2 regions of the Streptomyces sp. NPDC090445 genome follow, and region 2 is predicted to be linked to the other one. Evidence: predicted binding sites of a transcription regulator. Region 2 holds the regulator's gene; the other holds the start of a gene.
What was found. Region 2 encodes HrcA, which represses chaperone genes, less so after heat shock. Its sites were predicted from a motif close to TTNGCACTCNGNNNNNCNGAGTGCNAA; they were not measured.
Positions count from the first base shown of each region.

Region 1: groES (co-chaperone GroES) is a predicted target of HrcA. The motif match lies at 3,089-3,115, and genes of this name have one in related genera.

Region 1 is NZ_JBIVXV010000004.1:109,643-119,393, reverse strand. Features, by position in the region: gene ACIQUT_RS11425 (ester cyclase) at 17-709, shown strand; gene groL (chaperonin GroEL) at 888-2,519, opposite strand; gene groES (co-chaperone GroES) at 2,634-2,942, opposite strand; gene ACIQUT_RS11410 (FtsW/RodA/SpoVE family cell cycle protein) at 3,330-4,736, shown strand; gene ACIQUT_RS11405 (hypothetical protein) at 4,857-5,072, opposite strand; gene ACIQUT_RS11400 (polysaccharide deacetylase family protein) at 5,179-6,069, opposite strand; gene ACIQUT_RS11395 (polysaccharide deacetylase family protein) at 6,066-7,016, opposite strand; gene ACIQUT_RS11390 (methyltransferase domain-containing protein) at 7,117-8,349, shown strand; gene ACIQUT_RS11385 (hypothetical protein) at 8,336-8,986, opposite strand; gene ACIQUT_RS11380 (hypothetical protein) at 9,023-9,322, opposite strand; gene tsaD (tRNA (adenosine(37)-N6)-threonylcarbamoyltransferase complex transferase subunit TsaD) at 9,319-9,751, opposite strand, start outside.
Region 2 is NZ_JBIVXV010000002.1:572,334-582,084, reverse strand. Features, by position in the region: gene ACIQUT_RS07385 (DUF3097 domain-containing protein) at 1-116, opposite strand, end outside; gene ACIQUT_RS07380 (MBL fold metallo-hydrolase) at 109-870, opposite strand; gene hrcA (heat-inducible transcriptional repressor HrcA) at 1,015-2,031, shown strand; gene dnaJ (molecular chaperone DnaJ) at 2,032-3,171, shown strand; gene ACIQUT_RS07365 (nitronate monooxygenase) at 3,319-4,410, shown strand; gene ACIQUT_RS07360 (16S rRNA (uracil(1498)-N(3))-methyltransferase) at 4,407-5,153, shown strand; gene ACIQUT_RS07355 (histidine triad nucleotide-binding protein) at 5,255-5,614, shown strand; gene ACIQUT_RS07350 (ribonuclease Z) at 5,619-6,530, shown strand; gene ACIQUT_RS07345 (PfkB family carbohydrate kinase) at 6,705-7,802, shown strand; gene ACIQUT_RS07340 (PhoH family protein) at 8,322-9,751, shown strand, end outside.

The DNA.
Region 1 (9,751 bases), on a different contig from region 2:
CAGCCCGGGAGACGCCATGACATTCGTACAAATAGTCGATTACGAGACGAGCAAGCCCGACGCCGTCAACGCGCTCATGGACCGGTACCTGGCGCAGACCAGCGGCAAGCGCACCGTGACGCACAGCGTGGTCGGCAGGGACCGCGAATCCGAGACGCATTATGTCGACGTGGTCGAATTCCCGTCGTACGAAGAGGCCATGAGGAACTCTCACCTTCCGGAGACGGACCGGATGTTCCAGGAGATGGTGGCCCTCTGCGACGGGATGCCGCGGTTCACCAACCTGGACGTGGTCCGCGACGAGCACCTCAACACGCTGCTCGCGAACCGGATGTTCGACGACATCGCGATGAAGGGCGACATGGCCGTCATCGAGGAGGTCTTCGCGCCGGACTACATGGACCACGACGTGTCCAACCCCGTCGACAAGACCGGGCGCGAGGGCATCCGCGAGGACGTGGAGATGTGGCGCGGCGCCTTCGACTTCTCCTTCCGCCGCGACGCGCAGATGGCACAGGACGACTGCGTCAGCACCCTGTGGACCTGGACCGGCAGGCACAAGGGCGAGTTCATGGGGATCGCCCCGACCGGCAAGACCTGCACGATGACCGGCACGACGATCTTCCGCTGCGAGAACGGGATGATCAAGGAAGGCTGGTGGCACTACGACACCAACGGCCTGATGCGGCAGCTCGGGGCGATGTCCTGAACGGCACCCCGGGCGGCACCCGAGGCGGCACCCCGAGGGTCTCCTGAGGATGTCCTGAGCGGCGTCCCGACCCGGCCCGGCCCACGGAAAGACCCCGGCCGCCACCGCGGAGCGGCGGCGACCGGGGTCGCAGTCCGAGGCGAGCCGGTCAGCGGTCAGCGGACCGGCTCATCGGGGGTCAGTGGCTGTGACCGTGACCGTGGCCGTGCCCGTGACCGTTGGCCTCTTCCTCTTCCTTCTTCTCGACGACCAGGGTCTCGGTCGTGAGCAGCAGGGAGGCGATGGAGGCCGCGTTCTCCAGGGCGGAGCGGGTGACCTTGACCGGGTCGATGACGCCGGCCTTGACCAGGTCGCCGTACTCGCCGGTGGCGGCGTTGAAGCCGTTGCCCTTCTCCAGCTCGCCCACCTTGGAGGTGATGACGTAGCCCTCGAGGCCGGCGTTCTCGGCGATCCAGCGCAGCGGCTCGACCGCGGCGCGGCGGACGACCGCGACACCCGTGCCCTCGTCGCCGGTCAGGCCGAGGTTGTCGTCCAGCACCTTGACGGCGTGGACGAGCGCGGAGCCACCACCGGAGACGATGCCCTCCTCGACCGCGGCGCGGGTCGCGGAGATGGCGTCCTCCAGACGGTGCTTCTTCTCCTTCAGCTCCACCTCGGTGGCGGCGCCGACCTTGATGACGCAGACGCCGCCGGCGAGCTTCGCCAGGCGCTCCTGCAGCTTCTCGCGGTCCCAGTCCGAGTCGGTCGCCTCGATCTCGGCCTTGATCTGGTTGACGCGGCCGAGGACGTCCTCGGTCGAGCCGGCACCGTCGACGATGGTGGTGTCGTCCTTGGTGATGGTCACGCGGCGCGCGGTGCCCAGGATGTCCAGGCCGGCCTGGTCGAGCTTGAGGCCGACCTCCTCGGCGATGACGGTGCCGCCCGTGAGGGTGGCCATGTCCTGCAGCATCGCCTTGCGGCGGTCACCGAAGCCGGGCGCCTTGACGGCGACCGCGTTGAAGGTGCCGCGGATCTTGTTGACGACGAGGGTGGAGAGGGCCTCGCCCTCGACGTCCTCGGCGATGATCAGCAGCGGCTTGGAGCCACCCGACTGGATGACCTTCTCCAGCAGCGGCAGCAGGTCCTGGATGGAGGAGATCTTGCCCTGGTGGATCAGGATGTAGGGGTCCTCCAGGACCGCCTCCATGCGCTCCTGGTCCGTGACGAAGTACGGCGACAGGTAGCCCTTGTCGAAGGCCATGCCCTCGGTGAACTCCAGCTCCAGGCCGAAGGCGTTGGACTCCTCGACGGTGATGACACCGTCCTTGCCGACCTTGTCCATCGCCTCGGCGATGAGCTCGCCGACCTGCTGGTCCTGCGCGGAGAGCGCGGCCACGGCGGCGATGTCGGACTTGTCCTCGATCGGACGGGCGGTGTCGAGGAGCTCGGCGGACACGGCCTTGACCGCGGCGTCGATGCCCTTCTTCAGGGCGGCCGGGGAGGCGCCGGCGGCGACGTTGCGCAGACCCTCGCGGACCAGCGCCTGGGCCAGCACGGTGGCGGTGGTGGTGCCGTCACCCGCGATGTCGTTGGTCTTGGTCGCCACCTCCTTCACCAGCTGCGCGCCGAGGTTCTCGTACGGGTCGTCCAGCTCGACCTCGCGGGCGATGGTGACACCGTCGTTGGTGATGGTGGGGGCGCCGAACTTCTTGTCGATGACGACGTTGCGGCCCTTGGGGCCGATCGTCACCTTGACCGTGTCGGCAAGCTTGTTGACGCCGCGCTCGAGGGCGCGACGGGCGTCCTCGTCGAACTTCAGGATCTTCGCCATGGGAGCGGTTCAGCCCTCTCGGAAAACTCGGGTTCAACGACCCGCGCCCCTCGCCGCCCGGCAATCAGCGGGGTGACCAGGGGCGCAGATCAAAGCAGTTCTGGGAGAAGTGAATTACTTCTCGATGATCGCGAGCACGTCGCGAGCCGAGAGGACGAGGTACTCCTCGCCGCTGTACTTCACTTCGGTGCCGCCGTACTTGCTGTACAGCACGACATCGCCGACGCTGACGTCCAGCGGGAGACGCTGGCCGTCCTCGAAGCGGCCCGGGCCCACGGCGAGGACGACGCCCTCCTGGGGCTTCTCCTTCGCGGTGTCCGGGATGACCAGGCCGGAGGCCGTGGTCTGCTCGGCGTCGAGCGGCTGGACCACGATGCGGTCCTCAAGCGGCTTGATGGCAACCTTGGAGCTGGTGGTCGTCACGATCCGACCTCCCCCTTCGGAGATCTCACGGGGTTAACTGTCTGAGGTGGCGACCAGGTGGATCCGTCGTCGCGGGTGCCGGACCTGCCCGTCGCTGTGTTGGCACTCACCGGGGGCGAGTGCCAGGTGCGAGACTATTCCGGCGATTAGCACTCGGTCAAGCGGAGTGCCAATACGCTCCCCCCGGTTCGCACATCCGGCCACCCCGGCCGCCGATCCGGCCGGATCCGGACAGCCCCCCGGACCCCTCTCCCCCCATACGGCCCGAAGGAACCCGGGGGAGGGCATCGTCGTCTAAGGCGATATGAAGATAAAGCGGATCATTGACGACCAGAACGGACCAATGCCTTCCGCGCCCTGCGCCGGCACCGACGGTCACGGTGACCCGTGCGAGGGCTGAGGCCGCCGACGGCCGCCGGAGCCCGGCGCCGCACCGAGGCCCTGCTGCTCGTCCTCGTCGTCGGCACCACCGTCCTCGGGCACGCGAGCGCCGGCCTCGGGCTGAACGGCGAGCTGCCGGCCGACCTCTCCGGCTTCGCGATCAGCATGAGCCTGCTGGCCCTGGTGGCGCACCTGGGCGTGCGCCGGTTCGCGGCATACGCGGATCCGCTGGTCCTGCCGCTGGCCGTGCTGCTGACCGGGCTCGGGCTGGTGCTGCTGCACCGCCTCGACCAGTCGTACATCGAGCGGTACAACGGGGAGGCCAACGCCCCCGGCCAGCTGGTGTGGACGGTGATCGGCGTGGCCGCCTGCCTGCTGGTGGTGGCGCTCCTGCGGGACCACCGGCTGCTCCAGCGGTTCATCTACCTCACGATGGCCGGGGCGCTGGTGCTGCTGGTCGCGCCGGCGTTCTCGCCCGCGGACACCTACGGCGCGAAGCGCTGGATCGTCATCGGCGGCTTCTCCGCGCAGCCGGGCGAGTTCGTGAAGATCATGATCGCGGTCTTCTTCGCGGGCTACCTCGTCGTCCACCGGGACTCCCTGGCCCTGACCGGCCGGCGGTTCCTGGGCCTGCAGCTGCCCCCGATGCGGCAGCTCGGGCCCATCGTCACGGTGTGGATCCTGTCGATGCTGGTGCTGGTCTTCGAACGCGACCTGGGCACCTCGCTGATCTTCTTCGGCGTCTTCGTGGTGATGCTGTACGTCGCCACCGAGCGCACCGGCTGGATCGTGTGCGGGCTGGTCATGGCCGCGGGCGGCGCGTTCGTCGTCGGCTCGACCGAGCCGCACGTGAAGGCCCGCGTGGCCGCCTGGCTGAACCCGCTGTCGTACTACTGGCAGGACCGGCCGCCGGGGGTCAACTCGGACCAGTCGGCGCAGGCCCTCTTCAGCTTCGGCACCGGCGGCATCTCGGGGACGGGACTCGGCCAGGGACACCCGGAGCTGATCAAGTTCGCGGGCCGCAGCGACTTCATCCTGACGACGGTGGGCGAGGAGCTCGGCCTGGCCGGGGTCATGGCGGTGCTGCTCCTCTACGCCCTCCTCGTGCAGCGGGGGCTGCGGATGGCGCTCGCCGCCCGCGACCCCTTCGGGAAGCTGCTGGCGGTGGGCCTGGCGGCGGCGCTGGCGCTCCAGGTGTTCGTGGTGGCGGGCGGTGTGACGGGGCTGATCCCGCTGACCGGCAAGGCGCTGCCGTTCCTGGCGAAGGGCGGCTCGTCCCTGCTGGCCAACTGGATCATGATCGCGCTGCTGCTGCGGATCAGCGACAGCGCGGAACGGCAGCGCCTGGCGGACCGCCGCGGCCCGGTGGAGACCGTGATCACACCGGTGGTGGCGGCGGCCGGGCGAAGCTGAAGGGCGCGTACCGGGCGGGGCCGAGGGGCACGTACCGGGCGGGCTGAGGGGCACGTACCGGGCAGGGCCGAGGGGTGCGTACCGGGCGGCGCAGGCCGCCCGGGCCCTCCCCCCGTCGGCTCAGTCGCCCGCGGACTCGATCACCCGTCTGGCCGCCTCGGCCTCGGCCGCGGGCGGCGACAGCTCGGAGAGGGTGTCGAGGTCGTGGTCCTTCTCCAGCTCCCGCTCCCAGGCGTCGGCCAGCTCCTGCTGCCGGGCGGGGGGCAGCGCTCGGACCTTCTCCCGGTGGTCGGGGCTCAGGGCGTTCAGGAAACGCTCGACGGTGTCGATCGGCATCGGTTCGCCTCCCGGTTCGGCGGGGGTGGGGTGTGCGTCCATTCCTCCCGCGGCGGACCGGGCCCGTACCCGGCGGCCCGCGCCCTTCACCTGAACGGGCAGTGTCCTAGAGGTAGTCCTCCAGACGGCCTATGCGGAAGCCCTGCTCCTGGATGCTCTGCAGCATGCGGGTGGTCATCTGGACCTCGGTCGCGCCCTTGAGCTCGGAGGGGCCGCGGAAGTGGGCCAGGACGATGTCGCCGGGCTTGAGGCCGGAGCCCTCGGCGTACTGGAAGTTGTTGATCTGCATCGACGCCCGCCACAGGACCACCTGGGTGATGCCGCACTCGGCGGCCGCCTTGAGCGTGTCGTCGTTGTAGTTGCCGAAGGGCGGGCGGAAGCGGGTGGGCTTGGCCCCGAAGCGCTTCTCCAGGCGTTCCTGCTGACCGCATATCTCCTTCTTCTGCGCCGCGAAGGGCAGGGTCCGGAGGTTCGGGTGGGTCAGGGTGTGGTTGTTGACGGTGCTGCCGGAGCCGTTGTCCCGGAGCTTCTCGAAGTGCCCGTAGTCCGACGACGCGACGTTGTCGGTGAGGTACATGCTGATCGGCAGCTTCAGGTCGGCCGCCATCTTCAGGAACTCGGGGTCCTTCTCGGCGCCGTCGTCGAAGGTCAGGAAGACGACCTTCTCCGTCGCCGGCACGGGTATTCGGTCCACGACCTGGGCCTTGCCGGGAGCCGCCGGCGGCAGGGCCGGCTTCTGCGCCGGCTTCGGCGCGTACTGCACCGGGGCGGTCAGCCCCCACTTCCGGTACGCCTGGTCCCCGGCGCCGGCCGAGGGCGACGCGCCGGAGGGGCTCTGGGCGGCGGCCCCGGACGGGGCCGACGGGCTCGGCTGGTCGTGGGTGGCCTTGCGGCCGAGCCGCTCGATGGGGTCCACGCTGTTCCCACACCCCGTCAGGGACAGCGCGAGCGCGCCGGCCGCCAGCGTCCCGGCCACCGGCCGGCGCGCGTACTTCACAAGTAATCCTCCAGCCGGGCCACGGCGTAACCCCTGTCCGTGACGGTCTTCATGACGTAGCGGACCAGGTCGGGCATGCTGCCCTCCCAGTCCTCGCGCCCCCGGAAATGCGTGAGGATGATATCTCCGGGATGCAGTTCGCGGTCCCATTCACGGTAGTCCATCCGGTTCGGGAAGGCTTCTGCATTCCACAGCGGAATGGCTTTGACGCCACAGGACTTGGCCGCGCGGAGGGTGTCCTCGTTGTAGTTCCCGTACGGCGGGCGGAAGGCCGTCGGCCGCTTGCCGAAGGCCCTCTGCATCGCGTCCTGCTGTCCGCAGATCTCCGCGCGCTGCTTGTCGTACGACAGCGCCGGCAGGTAGCGGTGGTTGAGCGAGTGGTTGTTCAGGGTGACGCCGGCGGCCTGCATCTCCTTGAAGTAGGCGTAGTCGTCGCGGACGAGGTAGTCGCTGAGGAACGCCGTGTACGGGATCTTCAGCTCCTTCATCATCTTCAGGAACTCGGGGTCCTTCTCCGCGCCGTCGTCGAAGGTCAGGAAGACGACCTTGTCCTGCGTCGGGATCGCGGTGAAGACGGGCGGGAGGTTCTCGTGGCCCTCGACCTCGAAGCCCTCGCGGGTGCTGATCTCCGGCTTCTTCTTCGGCGCCGGCGGCGCCTCCAGGGGCGGTTTGTTCAGCTTCCACTTCTTCGCCGCGGCCAGCCGGGCCTTGAGCTGTTCGGCGCGGGTGACGGGGGCCGCGCCCGCCGCGCCGCCCGCGGCCGCCTCGGCGCCCTTGCCGCCCTTGGTGGGGGCGGGTGCGCCGCCGGAGTCCGCGGAGGTGCCGCATGCCGTTCCCAGGGCGGCGACGAGCAGGGCGGAGAGGGCGATCCCGGCCCGGCCGCGCGAGCCGGCGGTGCACCGGCGACCATGGAGCGTCTTTTGTTCCTTTTGTCGTACTAGCTGCATAGCAGCGGATCCTGGCACCACGACAGCGCTCCGCCCCGCCGACACCGCGGACGGAAGGCGACCTTCCATCGACTGGCGCACACTGACCGACAATGAGGCGGTGACCCCCGAAGACTTCGCCGCCCTCCTGGCCCCCGAGGGCCGCGCCCTCCTGGACTCGCTCCGCGACTACGACCCGGGCCGGGAGCTCGCCGTCGCGACCCGGCTGCGCCGCGAGCACCCCGCGCCGCTGGTCTCCGCCGCTCTCGGGCAGGCCCGGCTGCGGCAGCGCGCGGTGGCGAAGTTCGGGGCGGAGGACGCCTTCCGGATGTACTTCACGCCCGGCGGCGCCGAAATGGCCACGCGCGCCTCGGTGGCCGCGTACCGCGCCGAGCGGTTCGCGGCGCTCGGCGTGCGCAGCGTCGCCGACCTGTGCTGCGGCATCGGCGGCGACGCGCTGGCCCTGGCCCGGCTCGGCATCCGGGTGCTGGCGGTGGACCGCGACCCGCTGACCGCCGCCGTGGCCCGGGCCAACGCCGAGGCGCTGGGGCTGGCGGACCTGATCGAGGTCCGGGAGGCGGACGTGACCGGGGTGGACACCGCCGGGTACGACGCGGTCTTCCTCGACCCGGCCCGGCGCGGCGGCAATCGGGGAGGGGCTGCGCGCAGCGCGTCCGTGAGGGGTGGTGGCCGGGCGACGGGCGGGCGGGTGTTCGATCCGGAGGCCTACTCGCCGCCCCTGTCCTGGGCCGTGGAGGCGGCCCGTACGGCGCGGTACGCGGCCGTCAAGATCGCCCCCGGGATCCCGCACGAGGCGGTGCCGGAGCAGGCCGAGGCCGAGTGGATCTCCGACCACGGGGACGTGAAGGAGGCCGTGCTCTGGTTCGGCACCGCCCCGGGCACCGTCCGCGCGACCCTGCTCCCCGGGCCGCGCACCCTCGACACCGCCGGCCCGCTGCCCGACCCGGAGGTCGGACCGGTCGGCCGCTGGCTGTACGAGCCCGACGGCGCCGTCATCCGCGCCCATCTCGTCGCCGAGGTCGCGCGGCAGGTCGGCGGCCGGCTCATCGACCCGACCATCGCCTACGTCACCTCGGACGAGCTGCGCGCGACGGAGTACGCGACCGCGTACGAGATCACCGACGTGCTGCCGTTCGGCCTGAAGAAGCTGAAGGCACTGCTGCGGGAGCGGGAGGTCGGCATCCTGACCGTGAAGAAGCGCGGCTCGGCCATCGAGCCCGAGGAGCTGCGCAAGAAGGTCAAGCCGCAGGGGCGGAACGCGGCGACCGTGTTCCTGACCCGGGTCGCGGGTGCCCCGTCGATGCTGATCGGTTCGCCGGTCAGCGCCCCGTGACGGCGGGCGGCGGGGGCGGGGGCGGGAAGGCGCGCACGGCCCAGCGGTGGTGCGTGCCGGCCTTGCCGAGGCCCAGCAGGCCGGTGATCCACAGGATGGTGCCGAGGCCGATGAGGTAGGCCACCTCGCCGTACGTGGTGTCGCCCGGCCGGGCCGACGCGACGCCGGCGAAGGACGTCCAGAGCCCGAACGCGGCCACGGCGGAGGAGGCGAGCGCCCAGAACAGGCTCATGCCGGGGGCGCGGAGCCAGGCGTCGGCGGCCGGGTCCGGGGCCGCCGCGGCCCAGGCGCGCAGCAGCCGGCGCATCGCGCGGTCCTGCCGGACGCACCAGGCGAACCAGAACCCGGTCGGGATCATCACGCCCGCCCCGAGCAGGGCGAAGACCGCGCCGTAGATGACCGAGAAGGGGTCCGGGGCCTCGAAGGACATCAGGGCCGCGCCGACGAGGGACCAGCCGACGGTGAAGACGGTGGCCACGGCCCAGAGCAGGAGCAGCCGGCCCGGGCCCAGGCTGCGCCGGTCCAGCTCCCGCAGGATGCGCGCGCGGTCGGCGCGCAGGGCCTGCGCGGAGGCCTCGTCCAGCCGGGCCCTTACGGGCGCGGGCGGCGGCGGGGGCGGCAGGTCCGGGTGTGTCATGCGCATGACCCTACCCAGGGCTGGCCGCCCCGCGGCTCAGGACCCGCCGGTGCCGGTGCCGGAGGCCTCCGCCTCCACCTCCACCGACTCGAACCGCCAGCGGTGCACCGCGCGCGTGATCAGGTCGGCCGCGGGCTCCGGGAGTTCGGGGAGGTCGGCCGCCAGGCCCTCGGCCGCCTCCCACCAGGTGATCACCAACACCCGGTCCTGCGGGGCCCGCAGCACCTCCCGGCGGACCGGCTCCCGGGCCAGGACCTGCGCGCGGGCCCACTCCAGCAGCTCGGCGCCGCGACCGTCGGCGGCGCGGGCCTCCCACATCAGCGCAATGGTGCTCATGAGTACAGGTTGTCCTTGCTCAGCTCGTGCACGTGGTCGTGGTCGTGGCTGTGCCCGTGACCGTGCCCGTGGCCCTGACCGTGCACGTGCCCGTGCCCCTGGCCCTCGCCCTGCTCGTCCCCGTCCTCCCGGCCGGCGCCCGGCACGTGCGGGTCCGTCACCGGCAGCGAGGAGTCCGCCGACAGGTCCCAGTCCGAGGCGGGGCGGTTCCGCTTGACCATCTCCGCACCCAGCGCCGCGACCATCGCGCCGTTGTCGGTGCACAGCTTCGGCCGCGGCACCCGCAGGATGATCCCCGCGTCGTCACAGCGCTCCTGCGCGAGTGCCCGCAGCCGGGAGTTGGCCGCGACCCCGCCGCCGATCATCAGGTGGTCGACGCCCTCGTCCTTGCAGGCCCGGATCGCCTTGCGGGTCAGCACGTCCACCACG
Region 2 (9,751 bases):
GCGCCGCAGAAGTCCGTACCGGCCACCTCGACCACCAGGTCGGGTTCGGCCGGCACCTCCGGCGCGGCCTTGGCGCGCTTCCACTGCGGGGTCAGGTCGGGGGAGTACTCACGCATCCGGCCGCTCCGGGGAGAGCGGGCCGGCGCCGGTGTCCGACACGCCGAACCGGGCGGCCAGCGCGTCGCGTTGCGCACGGACGAAGGCCGCGTCCACCACGGCCCCGTGCCCCGGCACGTACAGGGCCTCCTCGCCGCCCAGGGCCAGCAGCCGGTCCATGGCCGCCGGCCACTGCTCGGGCACCGCGTCCCGGCCCGCCTGGGGCTCGCCGGACTCCTCCACGAGGTCGCCGCAGAAGACCGTCTCGCGTTCGCCCGGCACGAAGACGGCGAGGTCGTAGGGGCTGTGGCCGGGCCCGACGTTGGCCAGCAGCACCTGTACGCCGCCCAGGTCCAGGGTCCACTCGCCCGACACCAGGTGCCGCGGCAGCACCAGCAGGTCGGCCGCCTCGGCGGCCTCGGCCTCGTCCAGGCCCTGGCGCACCGCGTCATCGCGGAGCTCGTCGCGTCCCGCGATGAGCTCGCCGTCCAGTCCGACCGCCCCGTAGACCTCGGCCCCGGAGAAGGCCGCGCTGCCCAGGACGTGATCGAAATGTCCGTGTGTGAATGCGATATGGGTCACGCGCCGACCCGTCAGCCGCTCGGCCTCGGCCCTGATCGAGGCCCCCTCCCGAACGCTCGAACCGGGGTCGATCATCAGGACGGACTCGTCCCCGACCACCAGTCCCACCGTGCAATCCCACACCGGGAGACGCTTGCGGCCGGTCCGCCGAGTCAAACGTTCCCAATCCGTGTCTTCCCACCGTACGTCCATACCGCGACGCTACCTGGCGGGCCACCCTTGCTAGCCGCGTACTGCCCGGCCGTACACTGGCCGGGGGATCGCTGGCACTCCGACGAGCCGAGTGCCAGAAGCAGTGGACCACGACGACCCGCATCACAGCTGGAGGTGTGCGCGATGCTCAGCGAACGCAGACTCGAGGTGCTCCGCGCCATCGTCCAGGACTACGTCGGGACGGAGGAGCCGGTCGGCTCCAAGGCGCTGACCGAGCGCCACAAGCTCGGTGTCTCGCCCGCCACCGTGCGCAACGACATGGCCGTCCTGGAGGACGAGGGCTACATCGCCCAGCCGCACACCAGCGCCGGCCGGATCCCCACGGACAAGGGCTACCGCCTCTTCGTCGACAAGCTGGCGGACGTCAAGCCGCTCTCGACGCCGGAGCGCCGGGCCATCCAGAACTTCCTGGACGGCGCCGTCGACCTCGACGACGTCATCGGCCGGACGGTGCGGCTGCTCTCGACGCTGACCCGGCAGGTCGCGATCGTGCAGTATCCCTCGCTGACCCGCTCCACGGTCCGCCACGTCGAACTGCTCGCGCTGGCGCCCGCACGCCTGATGCTCGTGCTGATCACCGACACGGGCCGGGTCGAGCAGCGGCTCGTCGACTGCCAGGCGCCGTTCTCCGAGACCTCGCTCGCCGATCTGCGGGCGCGGCTCAACAGCAGGGTGGTCGGCCGCCGGTTCACCGACGTGCCGAGGCTCGTGCAGGACCTCCCGGAGGCCTTCGAGCCCGACGACCGGACCACGGTCGCGACCGTGCTGCAGACACTGCTGGAGACGCTGGCGGAGGAGGCGGAGGAGCGGCTGATGATCGGCGGCACCGCCAATCTGACGCGCTCCGGGCACGATTTCCCCCTGACGATCAGGCCGGTGCTGGAGGCGCTGGAGGAGCAGGTCGTGCTCCTCAAGCTCCTCGGCGAGGCCAGTGAATCGGGCATGGCTGTACGAATCGGGCATGAGAATGCCTACGAGGGACTGAACTCCACGTCCGTCGTGTCGGTCGGTTACGGTTCGGGCGGCGAAACTGTCGCCAAGCTCGGCGTGGTCGGACCGACCCGCATGGACTACCCCGGAACGATGGGAGCGGTACGCGCAGTGGCACGTTACGTCGGACAGATCCTGGCGGAGTCGTAAGTGGCCACGGACTATTACGCCGTACTCGGCGTACGCCGCGACGCATCGCAGGACGAGATCAAGAAGGCCTTCCGCCGCCTCGCGCGCGAACTCCACCCGGACGTGAATCCGGACCCGAAGACGCAGGAGCGCTTCAAGGAGATCAACGCGGCGTACGAGGTGCTCTCGGACCCGCAGAAGAAGCAGGTCTACGACCTCGGCGGCGACCCGCTGTCCTCCGCGGGCGGCGGCGGTGGCGCCGGCGGCTTCGGAGCGGGCGGCTTCGGCAACTTCTCCGACATCATGGACGCCTTCTTCGGCCAGGCGGCGCAGCGCGGCCCGCGCTCGCGGACCCGCCGCGGCCAGGACGCCATGATCCGCCTCGACCTGGAGCTGGACGAGGCCGCCTTCGGCACGACCAAGGACATCCAGGTCGACACCGCCGTGGTCTGCACCACCTGCTCCGGTGAAGGTGCCGCGCCCGGCACCTCGGCACAGACGTGCGACATGTGCCGCGGCCGCGGTGAGGTGTCGCAGGTCACCCGGTCCTTCCTGGGCCAGGTCATGACCTCGCGCCCCTGCCCCCAGTGCCAGGGCTTCGGCACCGTCGTCCCGACCCCGTGCCCCGAGTGCGCGGGCGACGGCCGGGTCCGCTCCCGCCGCAGCCTCACCGTCAAGATCCCGGCCGGTGTCGAGAACGGCACCCGGATCCAGCTCGCGGGCGAAGGCGAGGTCGGCCCCGGCGGCGGCCCCGCCGGCGACCTGTACGTGGAGATCCACGAGCTCCCGCACCCGATCTTCCAGCGGCGCGGCGACGACCTGCACTGCACGGTGACCATCCCCATGACGGCGGCGGCCCTCGGCACCAAGTGCCCGCTGGAGACGCTCGACGGCATGGAGGAGGTCGACATCCGGCCCGGCACCCAGTCCGGCCAGTCGATCCCGCTGCACGGCCGCGGCGTGACCCACCTGCGCGGCGGCGGCCGCGGCGACCTGATCGTCCACGTCGAGGTCCAGACCCCCGGCAAGCTGGACGCCCAGCAGGAGGAGCTGCTGCGCCAGCTCGCCAAGCTGCGCGGCGAGGAGCGGCCGATGGGCCAGTTCGCGCCGGGCCAGCAGGGCCTCTTCAGCCGCCTGAAGGACGCGTTCAACGGCCGCTGAGCGGCCCGCGGAACACCGCGCCCACCGCGTACGGGCCCGGTCCGGGGAAACCCCGGGCCGGGCCCGCCGCTTGCCGCGGGAAACCGGCCCGGGCGGGGCGTCCGCGGTGATTCGGCGCCGTGCGCGGGACGTGGCACGATGCAGGGCATGTCCTTGGCACTGAGCGGTCTCCAGCGGTACCCGGTCGTGCAGGCTCCCATGGCGGGCGGGGCCTCCTGTCCGCCGCTCGCCGCCGCCGTGTGCGAGGCGGGCGCCCTGGGCTTCCTGGCCGGCGGCTACAAGACCGCCGACGGCATGTACCAGGAGATCAAACGGCTGCGCGCGCTCACCCGGCGCCCGTTCGGCGTGAACCTCTTCATGCCGCAGACCGGCCCCGTCGACCACGCCGCCGTCGAGGCCTACCGCGGCCAACTCGCCGGTGAGGCCACCTGGTACGACGTCTCGATCGCCGAGGAGGACACCCTCGGGACCAGCGACGACGGCTACGACGCCAAACTGGCGATCCTCCTGGAGGACCCGGTCCCGGTCGTGTCGTTCACCTTCGGCTGCCCCACGCCCGCCGCCATCGCCTCCCTGCGCAAGGCGGGCACGTACAGCGTCGTCACCGTCACCTCCGTCGACGAGGCCCGCACCGCCCAGACCGCGGGCGCCGACGCCGTCTGCGTCCAGGGCGTCGAGGCGGGCGGCCACCAGGGCACGCACCGCGACGACCCGCAGGCCGACGCCACCGCCGGGGTCGGCCTGCTCGCGCTCGTGGCGCAGGTGCGCGAGGCCGTGGGCCTCCCGATCATCGCGGCGGGCGGACTGATGCGCGGCTCGCAGATCGCCGCACTGCTGGCGGCCGGCGCCGAGGCGGCCCAGCTCGGCACGGCGTTCCTCGCCTGCCCCGAGTCCGGGGCGCACCCGCTGCACAAGAAGGCGCTGACGGACCCCCTGTTCCCGCATACCGAGCTCACCAGGGCGTTCTCCGGGCGCCCGGCCCGCGGCCTGGTGAACCGCTTCATGCGGGAGCACGGCCCCTACGCCCCGGCCGCCTACCCGCAGATCCACCACATGACCGCCGGGCTGCGCAAGGCCGCCGCCGCGGCCGGCGACCCGCAGGGCATGGCCCTGTGGGCCGGGCAGGGACACCGGCTGGCCCGCGCCATGCCGGCGGGGGAGCTGGTGGAGGTGCTGGCGGCGGAACTCGCCGAGGCACAGAGCACGTTGAACGACATGCAGCAGAGGAGTACGTCATGACCGCCCCCGTGTTCGTGGTCGAAGAGGTCCCCGCGGGGCCGGAGTTCGTGCTGGACGGCCCGGAAGGCCGGCACGCGGTCTCCGTGAAGCGCCTCAACCCCGGCGAGGACGTGGTCCTCACCGACGGGGCCGGCCGCTGGACCGAAGGCGTCGTCAAGGCCGCCGAGGGCAAGGACCGGCTGGTCGTCACGGACCTCCACACCGTCCGGGAGGAGCCCGAACCGGCCGTGCGGATCACCGTGGTCCAGGCCCTGCCCAAGGGCGACCGCGGCGAGCTGGCCGTCGAGACCATGACCGAGACCGGCGTGGACGCGATCGTCCCCTGGCAGGCCTCCCGCTGCATCACCCAGTGGCGCGGCGACCGCGGCGCCAAATCGCTGGCCAAGTGGCGCAACACCGCGCGCGAGGCGGGCAAGCAGTCCCGCCGGGTCCGCTTCCCCGAGGTGGCCGAGGCCATGACCACCAAGCAGGTCGCGGCCCTGCTCGCCGGCGCCGACCTGGCGGCGGTGCTCCACGAGGACCGCAACCACCCCTCGGGCGCCCTGGCCACGGCCGACCTCCCGGCCGCGGGCTCCATCGTCCTCGTCGTCGGCCCCGAGGGCGGGGTCTCGCCCGAGGAACTGGCCCTCTTCGCGGAGGCGGGCGCCCGCCCCCTCCGCCTGGGGCCCTCGGTGCTGCGCACCTCCACCGCGGGCACCGCCGCGGCGGCGGTCCTGCTGGCCCGGACCGGCCGCTGGTCCTGAAATCCCCGGTGGGGGCGGGGCGGCGCCGGATACGATCTCCAGGCTGATCACCACCGACGCGGGCGGCACCGCCCGGGTCTCACCTCGAGGAAGGCGCATCGATGGCCGGCGAACCGCAGGCGGACTGCCTGTTCTGCAAGATCATCGCGGGGCATGTCCCGGCGACCGTGGTCCTGGAGACCGAGACGGTCGTCGCCTTCCGGGACATCAACCCGCAGGCACCCACGCACGTGCTCGTCATCCCCAAGGCGCACTACCCCGACGCCGCCTCGCTGGCCGCCGGCGCGCCGGAGCTCGCCGCCGACGTGCTGCGCGAGGCCGGGGCCATCGCCGCCCAGGAGAAGGTCGACGACCACGGCTACCGGATCGTGTTCAACACCGGTTCCGGCGCGGGCCAGACGGTCTTCCACGCGCACGCGCACCTCCTCGGCGGGCGCGGCCTGCAGTGGCCGCCGGGATAACACCGTGTCCGTACGCGAATTCGTGGTCCTGGGCACCGCCAGCCAGGTGCCCACCCGCCACCGCAACCACAACGGCTACCTCCTGCGCTGGGACGGCGAGGGGATCCTCTTCGACCCGGGCGAGGGGACCCAGCGCCAGATGCTCCGCGCGGGAGTGGCCGCGCACGACATCAACCGGATCTGCATCACCCACTTCCACGGCGACCACAGCCTCGGCCTCGCCGGGGTGATCCAGCGCATCAACCTCGACCAGGTCCCGCACCCGGTCACCGCGCACTACCCGGCCTCCGGACAGGAGTTCTTCGACCGGCTCCGGTACGCCACCGCCTACCGGGAGACCGTCCAGCTGCGCGAGGAACCCGTGGCGCAGGACGGAACACTGGCCGAGGGGCCCTCGTACGTCCTCCAGGCCCGCCGCCTGTCCCACCCGGTGGAGTCCTTCGGCTACCGGCTCACCGAGCCCGACGGGCGCCGCATGCTCCCCGAACTCCTCGCCCGGCGCGGCATCAAGGGTCCCGACGTCGGCCGGATCCAGCGCGAAGGCCGGCTGGACGGGGTCACCCTCGACGACGTCAGCGAGCTCCGGCCCGGCCAGAGCTTCGCCTTCGTCATGGACACCAGGCTCTGCCCCGGCGTCGACGAACTCGCCGAGGGCTGCGACATGCTGGTCATCGAGTCCACCTTCCTCGACGAGGACGCGCAGCTGGCCGCCGACCACGGACACCTGACCGCCGGCCAGGCGGCCCGCGTCGCCCGCGACGGCGGCGTGCGCCACCTCGTGCTGACGCACTTCTCGCAGCGGTACGGCGACCCCTCCGAGTTCGAGCGCCAGGCGCGCGCGGCCGGCTTCGAGGGCGAGCTGACCATCGCCGCGGACCTCGCCCGGGTGCCCCTGCCCAAGCGGCGCCAGGACTGACGAGGACTCCGGCCGGCCCCGTGGCCGCGACCGCCGGGCCGCTCCGGAGAGCGGCCCGGCGGTGACGTACGCCACACTGGGGTTTGAGTCCGGCCCGGACGGGCAGAGCTGGCGGCCTTCCGCCGGAACGGCCGCCGGCAGAAACGACCCTTCGCACCGATCGGGGAGTGCACCGTGACCAACCGGGACAGCCGACGCAGCCGCACCGCCGACCTGGACCCGCTCGGTCCGCTGCGCGACCCCCAGGACCCGGGGTGCGACGTCTTCCTGACCGGAACGGTCTTCCTCGACATCATCTTCACCGGCCTCGACTCCGCCCCGGTGCGCGGTACGGAGTCCTGGGCCCGCGGCATGGGCTCCAGCCCCGGCGGCGTGGCCAACATGGCCACCGCCCTCGCCCGGCTCGGCCTGCGCACCTCGCTCGCCGCGGCCTTCGGCGACGACCACTACGGCGAGTACTGCTGGGACGCGCTGGCGCACGGCGAGGGCATCGACCTGTCCATGTCGCGGACCATCCCCGGCTGGCACAGCCCGGTCACCGTCTCGATGGCGTACGAGGGCGAGCGCACGATGGTCTCGCACGGCCACGAGGCGCCGCCCCCGGCCGGCCCCGCCCCCTCCCCGCAGTGCCCGCCGCGCACGCGGGCGGCCGTCGCCTCGCTGGCCCCGGGCCGGGCCGACGGCTGGATCGGGGAGGCGGCCCGCCGCGGATCGCGGATCTTCGCGGACGTGGGGTGGGACGAGACGGGGCGGTGGGACCTCGGCGCGCTGGCCGACCTGGAGCACTGCGAGGCCTTCCTGCCGAACGCGGGGGAGGCGATGCGGTACACGCGGACCGAGTGTCCGAGAGCGGCGGCGCGGGCGCTGGCCGACCGGGTGCCGGTCGCCGTGGTGACGCTGGGCCCGGAGGGCTCGTACGCGGTGGACTCGGGGACCGGCGAGACGGTCGAGGTGCCGGGGATCGCGGTGGACGCGCTGGACCCGACCGGCGCCGGGGACGTCTACGTGGCCGGGTTCGTCACCGGCACGCTGGCCGGGTGGCCGCTGGCCGACCGGCTCGCCTTCGCGGGCCTGACGGCGGCCCTGTCCGTCCAGGAGTTCGGCGGCTCCCTGTCGGCCCCCGGCTGGCCCGAGGTGGCCCACTGGTGGCAGACCGCCCCGGACGGGCTGCGCGACCGCTACGCCTTCCTGGACGACCTGATCCCGCGGGACGCGTCCCGCGGCCCCCGCCGCCGCGCGGTCCCCACCATCGGCTTCCGCCACTTCGCATAGCCCCCCCCGGAACCCGGACAGCCCCGGCACAGACCCCCGCCGCCGGCCCTCAGCCCGAGCGGCCCCGGCCATCCCCGGCCTGGGCAGCCCCGGACCCCGGCCTGGGCAGCCCCGGACCCCGGCGCCCCGGCCCGGGCGGCTCCGGACCCCGGCACCTCGGCCCCGCCCCCGGCCCGGTCGGCCCTGGACCCCGGCGGCCGGCCCGGTCGGCACCGGCGCCCGGGCGGCCGCGGCGCGAAACTCCGTCGGCCCCGGCACCCCGGCCCGGGCGACCTCGGACTCCGGGCTGCCGGCCCCGGCGGCCGGGACCCCGCACGCGGCACACCCGGCCCGCACCACCCGGTGCACCCGGCCGGCGCCGCCCGGTGCACCTGGCCCGTACCGCCCGGTCGCGGGGTCGGAGGGGTGGCGGAAAACCCCTCGGTGCAGCCGTCGCGGCGACGTACCCTTGGTACTCCGGAGGTCGTCGATCGGCGCGGCCCCTCAGCGGGAGGTATGTGCAGGCCACAGTGCCGGCCCATGACTCAGACACCGACATCTCACACCCCGGCGCAGGGACAGGCGCGAGCCCATTTCACCGTTCCGGCGAGCCACCCGATGGTGGCGGTGCTCGGCCCTGGTGACGCCCTGCTGCGTGTGATCGAGAAGGCCTTCCCGAAGGCCGACATCCATGTTCGGGACAACCAGGTCAGCGCGATCGGCGAAGCGGCGGAAGTCCGCCTGATACAGCGCCTGTTCGACGAGATGATGCTCGTGCTCCGCACCGGGCAGCCGATGACGGAGGACGCAGTGGAACGCTCGATCGCCATGCTCAGGGCCAGCGAAAACGGCAACGGCCCGCAGGAGACCCCTGCCGAGGTGCTCACGCAGAACATCCTCTCCAGCCGCGGCCGCACCATCCGCCCCAAGACCCTGAACCAGAAGCGGTACGTCGACGCGATCGACAAACACACGATCGTCTTCGGCATCGGCCCCGCCGGTACCGGCAAGACCTACCTCGCCATGGCCAAGGCGGTCCAGGCCCTGCAGTCCAAGCAGGTCAGCCGGATCATCCTGACCCGCCCGGCCGTCGAGGCCGGAGAGCGGCTCGGCTTCCTGCCCGGCACGCTCTTCGACAAGATCGACCCGTACCTGCGCCCGCTGTACGACGCGCTGCACGACATGCTCGACCCGGACTCGATCCCCCGGCTCATGGCCAACGGAACGATCGAGGTCGCCCCCCTCGCCTACATGAGGGGAAGAGCCCAACCTCGCTTCACGAAGGTCCTGACGCCGGACGGCTGGCGCCCCATCGGCGACCTCCAGGTGGGTGACCTGGTCGTCGGGTCGAACGGCGAGCCCACCCCCGTCCTCGGCGTCTACCCGCAGGGCGAGAAGGACATCTACCGCGTCACCGCCCAGGACGGCTCCTGGACCCTGTGCTGCGGCGAGCACCTGTGGACGGTCCGCACGGCCTCGGACAAGCGCCGCGACAAGCCGTGGCGGGTCCTGGAGACCAAGGAGATGATCGGCAGCCTCCGTGCGGCACACGCGCGCCGGTACGAGCTGCCGCTGCTCACCGCTCCGGTTGCCTTTCCCGCGCGCGAGGTACCCATGGATCCGTACGCGCTGGGTCTGCTGCTGGGCGACGGCTGTATCACGGGAAACATCACGCCTTCCTTCAGCACAGCTGACCCGGAACTCGTTTCCGCGCTGGAAGCGGCGCTGCCAGGGGTCGTGCTGCGGCACAAGGGGCGCTACGACTACTTCCTGAATCGGGTGCCAATGCCGGGTGACCCGGGTAGCGGGGTGGCGAATCCGGTCACGACGATGCTTCGGTCCATGGATCTGCTGGGCACTAGATCGTCTTCGAAGCTTGTGCCAGACGACTACCTCTACAACACAGCTGAAGTGCGTCTCGCGGTACTTCAAGGGCTGCTCGATACAGACGGTGGTCCAGTCACCCAGCG